Regions from separate parts of the Streptomyces sp. NPDC047981 genome, predicted to be linked through region 1. Evidence: riboswitches for the same ligand, from Rfam matches in the RefSeq annotation. Region 1 holds a riboswitch; each other region holds the start of a gene.
The links. Region 1 has a riboswitch for cobalamin ahead of cobN (cobaltochelatase subunit CobN). Riboswitches for the same ligand answer to the same signal wherever they lie in the genome.

Region 2: linked by a shared signal. The riboswitch ahead of metE (5-methyltetrahydropteroyltriglutamate--homocysteine S-methyltransferase) and the one ahead of cobN (cobaltochelatase subunit CobN) in region 1 are both predicted to bind cobalamin.
Region 3: linked by a shared signal. The riboswitch ahead of AB0E14_RS27940 (CoA-acylating methylmalonate-semialdehyde dehydrogenase) and the one ahead of cobN (cobaltochelatase subunit CobN) in region 1 are both predicted to bind cobalamin.

What each region holds. Positions count from the first base shown of each region.
Region 1 covers NZ_JBEZNQ010000018.1:74,047-78,593, reverse strand. Annotated here, with positions in the region: gene cobN (cobaltochelatase subunit CobN) at 1-2,756, opposite strand, end outside; cobalamin riboswitch at 2,833-2,966, opposite strand; gene AB0E14_RS13650 (cobalamin biosynthesis protein CobG) at 3,025-4,485, shown strand; gene AB0E14_RS13645 (precorrin-8X methylmutase) at 4,500-4,547, shown strand, end outside.
Region 2 covers NZ_JBEZNQ010000056.1:6,269-10,815, forward strand. Annotated here, with positions in the region: gene aceA (isocitrate lyase) at 1-184, shown strand, start outside; gene aceB (malate synthase A) at 306-1,904, shown strand; cobalamin riboswitch at 2,059-2,213, shown strand; gene metE (5-methyltetrahydropteroyltriglutamate--homocysteine S-methyltransferase) at 2,397-4,547, shown strand, end outside.
Region 3 covers NZ_JBEZNQ010000056.1:14,065-18,611, forward strand. Annotated here, with positions in the region: gene AB0E14_RS27935 (acyl-CoA dehydrogenase family protein) at 1-930, opposite strand, end outside; gene AB0E14_RS27940 (CoA-acylating methylmalonate-semialdehyde dehydrogenase) at 937-2,460, opposite strand; cobalamin riboswitch at 2,701-2,894, opposite strand; gene AB0E14_RS27945 (methylmalonyl-CoA mutase family protein) at 3,036-4,547, shown strand, end outside.

The DNA.
Region 1 (4,547 bases):
ACGTGCGGGAACGCGTCCCGGAAGAAGCCCGAGATGCGCAGCGTGACGTCGATGCGCGGGCGGCCCAGCTCGGCGAGCGGGACCGGTTCCAGGCCGTTCACCCGGCGCGAGGCGTCGTCCCAGGTGGGGCGGACGCCCAGGAGGGCGAGCGCCTCGGCGACGTCGTCACCGGCCGTGCGCATCGCGCTCGTACCCCAGAGGGAGAGCCCGACGGAGGTGGGCCACTCGCCGTTGTCGGCGCGGTAGCGCGACAGGAGCGAGTCGGCGAGCGCCTGGCCGGTCTCCCAGGCAAGACGGGAGGGGACGGCCTTGGGGTCGACGGAGTAGAAGTTCCGGCCCGTCGGCAGCACGTTGACCAGGCCCCGGAGCGGAGAACCCGAGGGGCCGGCCGGGACGAAGCCGCCGTTCAGCGCGTGCACGGCGTGCGCGAGTTCGTCGGTCGTCGCGGCCAGGCGCGGGACGACCTGCTCGGCGGCGAACCGGAGCACGGCGGCCACGTCCGGGCCGTGCGCGGCGGCGACGCCCGCGACCGCGTCCACGGACCAGTCGGCGGCCTCCATCGCCTCGACGAGCGCGCGCGCCGTCGCCTCCGCCTCGTCGGCGGTGGTCCGGGTCGCGGCCGACTCGTCCAGGCCGAGCGCCTCGCGCAGACCCGGCAGGGCCTGCGTACCGCCCCAGATCTGCCGGGCGCGCAGGATCGACAGGACCAGGTTGACCCGCTCGGGCCCGGTCGGCGCCCCGCCGAGCACGTGCAGACCGTCGCGGATCTGAGCGTCCTTGACCTCGCAGAGCCAGCCGTCGACGTGCAGCAGGAAGTCGTCGAAGCCGTCGTCCTCGGGACGGTCCTCCATGCCCAGGTCGTGGTCGAGCTTGGCCGCCTGGATCAGCGTCCAGATCTGCGCCCGGATCGCCGGCAGCTTCGAGGGGTCCATGGAGGAGATCTGCGCGTACTCGTCGAGCAGCTGCTCCAGGCGCGCGATGTCGCCGTACGAGTCGGCGCGGGCCATCGGCGGCACCAGGTGGTCGACGAGCGTGGCGTGCACGCGCCGCTTGGCCTGCGTGCCCTCACCCGGGTCGTTGACGAGGAACGGGTAGACCAGCGGGATGTCACCGAGCGCCGCGTCCGGGCCGCACGCGGCCGACAGGCCGGCGTTCTTGCCGGGCAGCCACTCCAGGTTGCCGTGCTTGCCGAGGTGGACCATGGCGTCCGCCCCGAAGCCGCCGTCCTCGGCGCGCGCCGCGATCCAGCGGTAGGCGGCCAAGTAGTGGTGGGACGGCGGGAGATCGGGGTCGTGGTAGATCGCGATCGGGTTCTCGCCGAAGCCGCGCGGCGGCTGGATGAGGATCAGCAGGTTCCCGCGCCGCAGCGCGGCGAGGACGATGTCGCCCTCCGGGTTGCGGGAGCGGTCGAGGAACATCTCGCCGGGCGCGGGGCCCCAGTGCTCCTCCACGGCCTCCCGCAGCTCGGCCGGGAGCTGCGCGTACCAGCGCTTGTAGTCGGCGGCCGGGATGCGGACCGGGTTCTTGGCCAGCTGCTCCTCGGTCAGCCAGTCCTGGTCGTGGCCGCCTGCCTCGATCAGGGCGTAGATCAGCTCGTCGCCGTCGCCGGAGACGATCCCCGGGATGTCGGCCTCGGCCCCGAAGTCGTACCCCTCGGCGATCAGCCGCCGCAGCAGCGCGACGGCGGAGGCGGGGGTGTCCAGGCCGACCGCGTTGCCGATCCGGGAGTGCTTCGTCGGGTACGCGGAGAGGACGAGCGCGAGCTTCTTCTCCGCGTTCGGGATGTGCCGCAGCCGGGCGTGGCGGACCGCGATCCCGGCGACGCGGGAGGCCCGCTCGGCATCGGCGACGTACGCGGGGAGCCCGTCCTCGTCGATCTCCTTGAAGGAGAACGGCACGGTGATCAGGCGGCCGTCGAACTCGGGCACGGCGACCTGGCTGGCGGCGTCCAGCGGGGAGAGCCCCTCGTCGTTCTCCTCCCAGGCGGCCCGCGAGCCGGTGAGGCAGAGCGCCTGCAGGATCGGCACGTCGAGGGCGGCGAGCGCGCCCGCGTCCCAGGCGTCCTCGTCGCCGCCCGCCTGTGCCTCGGCCGGCTTCGTGCCACCGGCGGCGAGGACGGTGGTGACGATCGCGTCCGCGCGCTTCAGCGTCTCGATCAGCTCGGGCTCGGGGGCGCGCAGGGAGGCCACGTAGAGCGGCAGGGGGCGGGCGCCCGCGTCCTCGATCGCCGAGCAGAGGGCGTCGACGAAGGCGGTGTTCCCGCTCATGTGGTGGGCGCGGTAGTAGAGCACCGCGATGGTCGGGCCCTCGGTCGTCCGGGCCGTGCGCTCCAGCGGGCCCCAGGTGGGCGCGGCGGCCGGGGCCTCGAAGCCGTGGCCGGTCAGCAGCAGGGTGTCGGCGAGGAACCGGGCCAGCTGCTCCAGGTTGGCCGGGCCGCCGTGCGCGAGGTAGGCGTGGGCCTCGGTGGCGACGCCGACGGGGACGGTGGAGGCCTCCATGAGCTGGGCGTCGGGGGCCTGTTCGCCGGAGAGCACGACGACCGGCTTCCCGGCCGCGCGCACGGCCGTCAGGCCCTCCTCCCACGCCCGCAGCCCGCCGAGGAGGCGGACGACGACGAGGTCGGCCTCGTCGAGGAGCCCGGGCAGGTCGTCCGGGGCGAGCCGGGAGGGGTTGGCGAACCGGTAGGCGACCGGGCCGCCGGCCGCGCGGGCGCTGAGCAGGTCGGTGTCGGAGTGCGACAGCAACAGAATTCGCATGCGTGCGCAGGCCTTCCTCGGGGTTGTCCGCGCCCCGGGTGGTCGTGTGGGTTGGGGCCTCCCCTGCTCGAGCGAAGCCGAGAGCTTGGGGAAGGGAGTTCCTGACTCACCGGGACCCTTGCGGGGCCCGGCTCACAGTGGCGGGACCGCGCCGGATTCTCACCGGGCTTCCTCCCCGGGGTCCTGGGACCCCATGCCGATCTGCATAGTAGATCGTGCGTCCGCCGGGCCGGTCTGGCCCGTCGGCGTCGTGGGTATGCTCGCCGCCATGCCGCCCACCCCACCCGCACGTCCCAACCCGGGCGAACCGCCCGTACGGGACCGTGGTGACGCCTGCCCCGGGGCGCTTCGACTGCACGCCGCCGACGACGGACGTCTGGCCCGACTGCGGCTGCCCGCAGGGTTGTTGACGACTCATCAGGTACTGGTTCTGGCCTCGGTGGCCGAGGAGCTCGGGGACGGGCGGGTCAGTGTCACGTCCCGGGGGAACGTGGAGCTGCGCGGGCTCGGCGAGGCCTGTGGCGCGGCGCTGGCCGAGCGGCTCTCGGGCGCCGGACTGCTGCCCTCCGAGACCCATGAGCGGGTCCGGAACATCGTGGCCTCCCCGGCGGCCGGACTCGACGGACTCGGCCACGGAGACGTGCAGTTGTGGGCCCGCGAACTGGACGCGCTGCTGTGCGCCCGGCCGTGGACGGCGGCCCTGTCCGGCCGGTTCCTCTTCGCCCTGGACGACGGGCGGGGCGATGTGGCGGGGCTCGGCGGAGATGTGACGTTGATCGCAGAAGGCCCGTCGGTACGGGTACGGGTGGGGGGCCAGGACGTCCGGGTCGGCGCCGCCGACGCGCCCCGGGCCGCGCTCGCCGCCGCCGGGGCCTTCCTGGCCGCCGCCCGCACCGCCGGGAACGGCGCCTGGCGCGTACGGGAGCTGCCCGAGGGGCACGCCCCGGACCTGCCCGGCGCGCTCGCGGGCGCCGGGATCACGGCGGTCATGGCGGTCCCGGCGATCCCTGCGCTCCCGACGGTCCCTGTGCTCCCGGCGGTCATGGCGGTCCCGGCGGTCCCGGCGGTCCCGGCGGTCATGGCGGTCCCGGCGGTCCCGGCGGAGCCCGCGACGGCCGCCGAGCCCGAGTCCGGGGGGACGGGCGCCCATCCCAAGCCCGCGACGGCCGCCGAGCCCGCGCCCGGAACGGTCACCGAGCCCCTACCGGCCATGGACCCTCCACCCGCCGGGCCGCCCGCCCCCGGGCCCCTCGGCGACCAGGCCCTCCACGTACTCGCGCCCCTCGGGCGGCTGACCGCCGACCAGTTGCGGGCGCTCGCCGCGAGCGGCGGCGAGGTGCGGCTCACGCCCTGGCGCGGGGCCGTCGTCACCGGCCTCGCCGACCCGGGCGCCGTCGCGGCCCGGCTGCGCGAGCTCGACGCCCACGGTCTCGTCACCGACCCCCGCTCTCCCTGGGCCGGGGTCGGCGCCTGCACCGGGCGCCCCGGCTGCGCGAAGTCCCTCGCGGACGTGCGCGCCGACGCCACCCCGGGCAGCGGCCACGGCCCCGGCGGGCTGCCCGTGTACTTCTCCGGGTGCGAGCGGCGCTGCGGCCACCCGCACGGCGCCTGGGTCGACGTCCTCGCCACCGGCGACGGCGCGTACCTGGTCGACGGCGTCCCCACCCCCCGTACCGCCCTGCCCGACGCCGTCGCGGCGGCCCGCGTCCCCACAGCAACCACGAGATGAGCGAGAGCAGCAGGATGTTCGACTACGAGAAGGACGGCACGGAGATCTACCGCCAGTCCTTT
Region 2 (4,547 bases), on a different contig from region 1:
CGGCATGACGGCCTATGTCGACCTCCAGGAGCGGGAGTTCGCCGCGCAGGCCCAGGGCTTCACCGCCGTCCGGCACCAGCGCGAGGTCGGCACGGGCTACTTCGACCTGGTCTCCACCGCCGTGAACCCCGCGTCCTCCACCACGGCCCTGACCGGCTCCACGGAGGAGGAGCAGTTCCACTAGGGCCGACATCGGTCCGCCGGACCCGGCACCGGGTCCCGTCCGGCCCGGCACCGGGCCGCGTCGGGCGGCCCGGCCCCGGGTCACGTCCCGCCTCCCTCAGGTCCCACCCCAGGAGAATCCGATGCCCACCACCGCGCCGACCCACCGCGTCCGCGTTCTCGCCGCACCGGGTGACCGGCACGCCGAGATCCTCACCCCCGCCGCCCTGGACTTCGTCGGGAAGCTGGCGGAGGCGTTCGGCGAACGCCGACTGGACCTGATGAAGGAGCGCCGCCGCCAGGCCCTGCGCCTGGCCGGCGGGGCCCCGCTGGTCTTCTCCCCGGTCACCTCCGCCGTCCGCGACGACCCCAGCTGGCGCGTCGCCCCTCCCGCCCCCGGGCTGACCGACCGGCGGGTCGAGATCACCGGACCGCCGGACCGCCGCATGGCGGTCAACGCCCTCAACTCCGGCGCCCGCGTGTGGATGGCGGACTTCGAGGACGCCACGGCGCCCACCTGGGAGAACATCGTCGGGGGCCAACTCGTCCTGCGCGACGCGATCGACCGCAGCATCGACTTCACCACCGCCGACGGCAAGGAGTACCGGCTCGCCGACCTCGACCGGCTCGCCACGATCGTCGTCCGGCCGCGCGGCTGGCACCTTCTGGAGGAGCACCTCGAGTTCGACGGTGCCCCGGTGCCCGCCTCGCTCGTCGACTTCGGCCTGTACTTCTTCCACTGCGCGCATCGCCAGATCGACGCCGGCCACGGCCCGTACTTCTACCTCCCGAAGCTGGAGAACCGGTACGAGGCCCGACTGTGGAACGACGTGTTCCTGCTCGCACAGGAGCTCCTCGGCATGCCCCGGGGCACGGTCCGCGCCACCGTGCTCATCGAGACGATCACGGCCGCGTTCGAGATGGAGGAGATCCTCTACGAGCTGCGCGAGCACAGCTCGGGTCTCAACGCGGGCCGCTGGGACTACCTGTTCAGCCTGATCAAGACCTTCGGCCACCGCACCGACTTCCTCCTGCCCGACCGGGGTCAGGTCACCATGACCGCCCCGTTCATGCGGGCCTACACCGAGCTGCTCGTCCGCACCTGCCACCAGCGGGGCGCGCACGCCATCGGCGGGATGGCGGCCCAGGTGCCGAGCAGGGACCCGGCCGCCCACGAGGCGGCACTCGCCAAGGTGCGCCTCGACAAGGAGCGGGAGGCGGAGGACGGTTTCGACGGCTCCTGGGTCGCCCATCCGGGGCTCGTCCAGGTCTGCCGCAAGGCGTTCGACGGGGTCCTCGGCGACCTGCCGGACCAGATCCACCGGACTCGGGACGACGTGGAGGTCACCCCGGCGGACCTGCTGTCGGTACGCCGGATCAGCGGACCGCCCACCCGGGAGGGCATCCGCACGAACATCTCGGTCGCGCTCGGCTACTTCGCGGCCTGGCTGCGCGGCCAGGGCGCCGTCGCCCTGGACGGTCTGATGGAGGACGCGGCGACCGCCGAGATCGCCCGCGTGCAGATCTGGCAGTGGGTGCGGCACCGGCTGATCGACCGGGAGACCGTCGTTCGGCTGCTCGACGAGGAGCTCGACACGCTCGGCGCCCAGTACCCGTGGGCCCCGCTGGAGGAGGTGCGGGCGATGCTCGAACGGAACGCCCTCAGCGGCGAACTGCCGCTCTTCTTCACCCCGGACGCCTACTCCCGCCACCTCGTGCGGCACGCGGAGCCCCGCTCGTGAGCGAGGGGACCCCGCCCCTCGGCGGAGGGGCCGGCGTCGACGGCGTGTCTCGGTTCACCATCCGCATGGTGGACTTCGCCCGTCACGACGCCGTCCGGCCCCTTAGGGTGGCCGGTGCAGCTGGTTCGCCCCGTCCGCCAGGCGGGATGCGTCGTAAGAGGGAACCCGGTGGGAATCCGGGACTGCCCCGCAGCGGTGAGCGGGAACGACCGCCGTCATACGCACTGGACCCGTACGGGTCTGGGAAGCGACGGCCAGTAGGTGCCCGCCGGTTCGATCCGGCGAGCGTGCCCGCGAGTCCGAAGACCTGCCCGTTGCCCGCACGCGGACGATTCCGCGCGCGGACATCCCGGTGACCTCGAGGGCGGGTCGGCGACCACACCAGACGGAGACCCGCGCGTCCGCGCGAGGCCGGCCGTCCGGTCCGTCACCCCTTCGCGCTCTCGTCCCGTCCCCGGGATCTCAGGGATTCATCTCGCGAAGGAGATCTCCGTGACCACCAGGACCGCAGCCGCGGCAGCACGGGCCACCGTGTACGGCTACCCCCGTCAGGGGCAGCACCGGGAACTGAAGAAGGCCGTCGAGGGCTACTGGAAGGGCCGCGTCACCGCCGACGCCCTCCGGGCCACCGCGGCCGACCTGCGCCGTTCGAACTGGCGGCAGCTGGCCGAAGCCGGCCTCCACGAGGTGCCGACCGGCGACTTCTCGTACTACGACCACGTGCTGGACACCAGCGTCATGGTCGGCGCCATCCCCGACCGCCACCGCGCCGCCGTCGACTCCGACCGCCTCGACGGCTACTTCGCGATGGCCCGCGGCACGCAGGACGTCGCGCCGCTGGAGATGACCAAGTGGTTCGACACCAACTACCACTATCTGGTGCCCGAGTTGGGCCCGGACACCGTCTTCACCGCCGACTCCACCCAGCAGGTCGCCGAGCTGAGGGAAGCCCTCGCGATCGGCCTGACGGCGCGTCCGGTCCTCGTCGGCCCGATCACCTACCTGCTCCTCGCCAAGCCGGCCCCCGGAGTGGCCGCCGACTTGGAGCCGCTCACTCTCCTCGACCGGCTGCTGCCCGTCTACGCCTCGGTCCTCGCCGACCTCCGCGCGGCGGGCGCGGCCTGGGTCCAGCTCGACGAGCCGGCCCTCGTCCAGGACCGCACCCCGGCCGAGCTGAACGCCGCCGCCCGCGCCTACCGCGAGCTCGGTGGCCGCACGGACCGGCCGAAGCTGCTGGTCGCGTCGTACTTCGACCGGCTCGGCGAGGCCCTCCCCGTCCTCGCCAAGGCGCCCGTCGAAGGGCTCGCCCTCGACTTCACGGGAACCGCCGCCGCCAACCTGGAGGCCCTCGCGGCCGTGGGCGGGCTGCCCGGCAAGCGACTGGTCGCGGGCGTCGTCGACGGACGCAACGTCTGGGTCGCCGATCTGGCGAAGTCCCTGACGACCCTCGGCACCCTGCTCGGCCTCGCCGACCGGGTCGACGTCGCGGCCTCCTGCTCGCTGCTGCACGTGCCCCTCGACGCCACCGCCGAGCGGGACATCGACCCGCAGATCCTGCGCTGGCTCGCCTTCGCCCGGCAGAAGACGGCCGAGGTCGTCACCCTCGCCAGGGGCCTGTCCCACGGCACGTCCGCGATCACCGCCGAACTGGCCGCCAACCGGGCCGACCTGGCCTCGCGCGCGGAGTCGCCGCTCACCCGCGACCCGGCCGTGCGCGCCCGTACCGGCGCGGTCTCCGCCGCCGACACCCGCCGCTCCCGGCCGTACGCCGAGCGGGCCGCCGCCCAGCACGCCCACCTCGGCCTGCCCCTGCTGCCGACGACCACCATCGGCTCCTTCCCGCAGACCGCCGAACTGCGGACCGCCCGCGCCGACCTGCGGGCGGGCCGGATCGACACGGCCGATTACGAGGAGCGGGTCAAGGCCGAGGTCCGGGAGGTGATCGCGTTCCAGGAGAAGGCGGGCCTGGACCTCCTGGTGCACGGCGAGCCCGAACGCAACGACATGGTGCAGTACTTCGCCGAGCAGCTGACCGGGTACCTCGCCACGCGCCACGGCTGGGTGCAGTCCTACGGCACCCGCTACGTCCGGCCCCCGGTCCTGGCCGGTGACATCTCCCGCCCCGCGCCGATGACGGTGCGCTGGACCACGTACGCGCAGTCCCTGACCCACCGCCCGGTCAAGGGCATGCTGACGGGGCCGGTCACCATGCTCGCCTGGTCCTTCGTCCGCGACGACCAGCCGCTCGGCGAGACCGCCCGGCAGGTCGCGCTCGCCCTGCGCGACGAGGTCGGCGACCTGGAGGCGGCCGGGACCTCGGTCATCCAGGTCGACGAACCGGCGCTCCGGGAGACCCTGCCGCTGCGCGCCGCCGACCACGCCGGCTACCTGGCGTGGGCGACCGAGGCGTTTCGGCTCTCCACCAGCGGGGTCCGGCCGGACACCCAGATCCACACCCACATGTGCTACGCCGAGTTCGGTGACATCGTGCGGGCCATCGACGACCTGGACGCCGACGTGATCAGCCTGGAGGCCGCCCGCTCGCACATGCAGGTCGCCCGCGAGCTGGCCGCGCACGGCTACCCGCGCGAGGCCGGTCCCGGCGTGTACGACATCCACTCCCCGCGCGTCCCGAGCGCCGAG
Region 3 (4,547 bases), on a different contig from region 1:
CGGATCGCCCCGGTCGAGGGCGTGGGCGGCCTGCTGGACCAGGGCGCGGGCGGCGGTGAGTTCGGTCGCCATGTCGGCGAGGCGGAAGCGGAGGGCCTGGGCGTCGAGGAGCCGGTGCCCGAACGCCTGCCGGTCGGCGAGGTGCGCGAGGCTCCGGTCCAGAGCGCTGCGCGCCCCGCCGAGGGAGCAGGCGGCGATCCCGAGCCGGCCGCCGTTCAGGCCGGACATGGCGATGCGGAAGCCCTGGCCCTCGCCTCCGAGCAGCCGGTCGGCGGGGACCCGGACCGCGTCCAGGACGACCTGCCGGGTGGGCTGGGCGTTCCATCCCATCTTCCGCTCGTCGGCTCCGAAGGAGAGGCCGGGGTCGTCCTTGTCGACGAGGAAGGCGGAGACGCCTGCGGCGCCCGCGCCGCCGGTACGGGCCATCACCAGATACAGCTGGGAGGCGCCCGCCCCGGAGATGAACTGCTTGGTTCCGGTGAGCACCCAGTGGTCGCCGTCGCGGACGGCCCGGGTGGCGAGCGCGGCGGCGTCCGACCCGGCGCCGGGCTCGGTCAGGCAGTAGCTGGCCAGGTCGTCCATGGCGCACAGGCGCGGGAGCCACCGCCGGCGCTGAGGGGCGTCGCCGTAGCGGTCGACCATCCAGGCGACCATGTTGTGGATGGAGAGGTAGCCCGCGATGGACGGGCAGCCGGAGGCGAGGGTCTCGAAGACGAGGACGCCGTCGGAGCGGCTGAGGCCGGAGCCGCCGGACTCCTCGCGGACGTAGACGCCGCCGAGTCCGAGTCCGGCGGCCTTGCGCAGGACGTCGACGGGGAAGTGCTTGTCGCGGTCCCAGTCCAGGGCGTGCGGGGCGAGGTGGTCCTGGGCGAAGTCGAGGGTGGTCTCGACGAGGGCCCGCTGGTCCTCGGTGAGCAGGGTCGTGGTCATGGCCGGTCAGCCCATCGTGGGGATCGTGAAGCTCGCGCCCTCGCGGAGCCCGGCCGGCCAACGGGAGGTCACGGTCTTGGTGCGGGTGTAGAAGCGGATGGCGTCGGGCCCGTGCTGGTTGAGGTCGCCGAAGCCGGACCGCTTCCAGCCGCCGAAGGTGTGGTACGCCACCGGCACCGGGATCGGTACGTTGACGCCGACCATGCCGGTGTCGACGCGGCGGGTGAAATCGCGGGCCGTGTCGCCGTCCCGGGTGAAGATCGCCACACCGTTGCCGTAGAGGTGCTCGCTGGGCAGCCGCAGGGCCTCCTCGTAGTCGGCGGCGCGGACCACGCAGAGCACGGGGCCGAAGATCTCCTCCTGGTAGACGCGCATGTCGGGGGTGACCCGGTCGAAGAGGGAGGCCCCGGCGAAGAACCCGCCCTCGTGCCCGGGGAGGGCGAAGTCCCGTCCGTCGACGACGAGTTCGGCGCCCTCCTCGACGCCGATACCGACGTACGTTCGAACCCGGTCGACGGCGTCCGGGCCGACCAGCGGTCCGAAGTCGGCGTCCGGGTCGTCGCTGCGCCCGATCCTCAACGTGCCGATGCGCTCCTTCAGCCGGGCGACCAGCGCGTCGGCGGTCTCCTCGCCGACGGGGACGGCGACCGAGACGGCCATGCACCGCTCGCCGGCCGAGCCGTACCCGGCGCCGATGAGGGCGTCCACCGCCTGGTCGAGGTCGGCGTCCGGCATCACGATCATGTGGTTCTTGGCCCCGCCGAAGCACTGGGCGCGCTTGCCGTGGGCGGCGGCGGTGGCATAGACGTGGGCGGCGACCGGGGTGGAGCCGACGAAGCCGAGGGCGGCGACGCGAGGGTCGTCGAGGAGGGTGTCGACCGACTCCCTGCCGCCGTTGACGACGTTGAGGACGCCGGGCGGAAGCCCCGCCTCCAGGAAGAGCTCGGCGAGCCTCAGCGGTACGGACGGGTCACGCTCGGACGGCTTGAGGATGAAGGCGTTTCCGCAGGCCAGGGCGGGTGCTGCCTTCCAGAGCGGGATCATCGCGGGGAAGTTGAACGGGGTGATGCCGGCGACGACACCGAGCGGGGCGCGCAGCGAGTGGACGTCGATGCCGGTGCCGGCGTTGTCGGTGAACTCGCCCTTGAGCAGGTGCGGGATCCCGGCGGCGAACTCCACGACCTCCAGGCCGCGCTGGAGGTCGCCGTGGGCGTCGGCGACGGTCTTGCCGTGCTCGGAGGAGAGCAGCCGGGCCAGGCCGTCCCTCTCCTGCTCGACCAGCTGGAGGAAGCGCAGCAGGACCCGGGCGCGGCGCTGCGGGTTCCAGGCGGCCCAGTCGCGCTGCGCCCGGGCGGCGTCGGCGATGGCGGCCTCGGTCTCGGCCCGGTTCGCGAGGGGCACGCGGGCCTGGACCTCCCCGGTGTTGGGGTCGTACACGTCGCCGTAGGCCCCCGAGGTTCCCGGGGTGTGCCTGCCGCCGATGAAGTGGGTCAACTCGCGGACGGGGGTGGTGTCTTGTGCGCGGACCATGAGTGCCTGCTCTCGTCAGGTGATCCGGATGGCGCGCCGGTGCGCCGCCGGGACCGCACATGCCGAGGGGCATGCCGCGGGAGGCGGTGGGCAGGGCGCGAGAGCGCGAATGGCGGGGTGCCGTCAGGTCCTGACGGTGGTGGGGTGGGGTACTCCTCGACGGGCGGGGGCCCGTCGGGCGGGTCCGCAGGGAGTGTGCGGGCGCACCGATGCCATGCGTGTCAGCTCCATCCTCGTGGACAACACGGAACATCCCGCGGCCGGTATCCTGACTCCCGGATCAGCGCGCACCGTCCGCCTTCCCGACGTCTCTCACGTCAGTGGCGTGCTGCTCGACGGCGTACTCCCCGGTCACAGTGGCGGGACCGCGCCGGAATCGCACCGGCTTCCCTGCACCGCGGGCCTTCGTCGCGACTATATAGTTGGACGTCCTAGTAAATCCACCCCCGACCGGGTGATCCCGTCGCGTCCTTCGTAGAGGGGAATCGGGTGCGGCTTCAAGAGCTGCCGGGAGAGGGCAAGGTCACAGCCGTGCACACTGCAGCCATTTGAGCGAGCTGTCCTAACATCCGAGCATGACAGTCCTTCCCGACGACGGGCTCGCCCTCGCCGCCGAATTCCCCGACGCGTCCCGTGAGCAGTGGCAGCACCTGGTAGCCGGCGTGCTGCGCAAGTCGGGCAAGGACGTGGAGGGCCCGGCGGCCGAGGACGCCCTGTCCACCGCCCTGGAGGACGCGCTCCGCGTCCGTCCCCTCTACGCCGCCGAGGACACCGCACCCGAGTCCGGTCTGCCCGGCTTCGCGCCGTTCGTCCGGTCCGGCCGCGCCGAGGGGAACACCGTCGGCGGCTGGGACGTCCGCCAGCGGCACACCACCGCCGACGCCCCCACGGTCCTCGCCGACCTGGAGAACGGCGTCACCTCGCTCTGGCTGGTCGTCGGCGAGGGCGGCATCCCGCTCGGGAGCCTCGGGCGGACGCTCGACGGTGTCTACCTCGACCTCGCGCCCGTCGTCCTCGACGCCGGGCAGGACGTACAGGAGGCGGCGCGCGAGCTGTTCGCGCTGTACGAGGAGCGGGGCGTCGCCCCGGAGGCGGCGCGCGGCAACCTGGGCGCCGACCCCCTCGGCCTGGAGGCCCGCACGGGCCGGTCCCACGACGTCTCCCCCGCCCTCGGGCTCGCGCGGCGCTGCGCCGAGGAGTACCCGGGCCTGCGGGCACTGACCGTGGACGCGTTGCCGTACCACGAAGCCGGCGGCTCGGCCGCGCAGGAACTCGGCTGCGCGCTCGCGACCGGCGTCAGTTACCTGCGGCAGCTCACGGAGGCCGGGCTCACCGTCGAACAGGCCCTCGGTCAGCTGGAGTTCCGGTTCGCCGCCACCGCCGACCAGTTCCTCACCATCGCCAAGTTCCGCGCCGCGCGCAGGCTCTGGGCCCGGGTGGCCGAGGTCAGCGGGGCGAGCGGCGCGGGCGCGCAGCGGCAGCACGCGGTGACGTCCCCGGTGATGATGTCCCGGCGCGACCCCTGGGTGAACATGCTCCGCACCACCGTGGCCACGCTGGCCGCGGGCGTGGGCGGCGCGGAGTCGGTCACCGTGCTGCCGTTCGACCACGCGCTCGGCCTGCCGGACGCGTTCGCCCGCCGTATCGCCCGCAACACCTCGACCATCCTCGTCGAGGAGTCGCACCTCGCCCGGGTCATCGACCCGGCCGGCGGCTCCTGGTACGTGGAGCGGCTGACCGACGAACTCGCCCACGCGGGCTGGGAGTTCTTCCGCACCATCGAGAGCGCGGGCGGCCAGGCCGCCGCGCTGCGCTCGGGAATGATCGGGGACCGGCTCGCCGAGACCTGGGCGGCCCGCAGCGCGAAGCTCGCCAAGCGGCGCGAACCCGTCACCGGCGTCAGCGAGTTCCCGAACCTCGCCGAGAACCCCGTCGTCCGAGAACCCGCGCCCGAGCCGCCGTCCGGCGGGCTCCCCCGGGTCCGGCGCGACGACGCGTTCGAGGCGCTGCGCGCCCGTTCCGACGCGCACCTCGCCGCGACCGGAGCCCGGCCGCGGATCTACCTCGCCACGCTCGGCCCCGCCGCC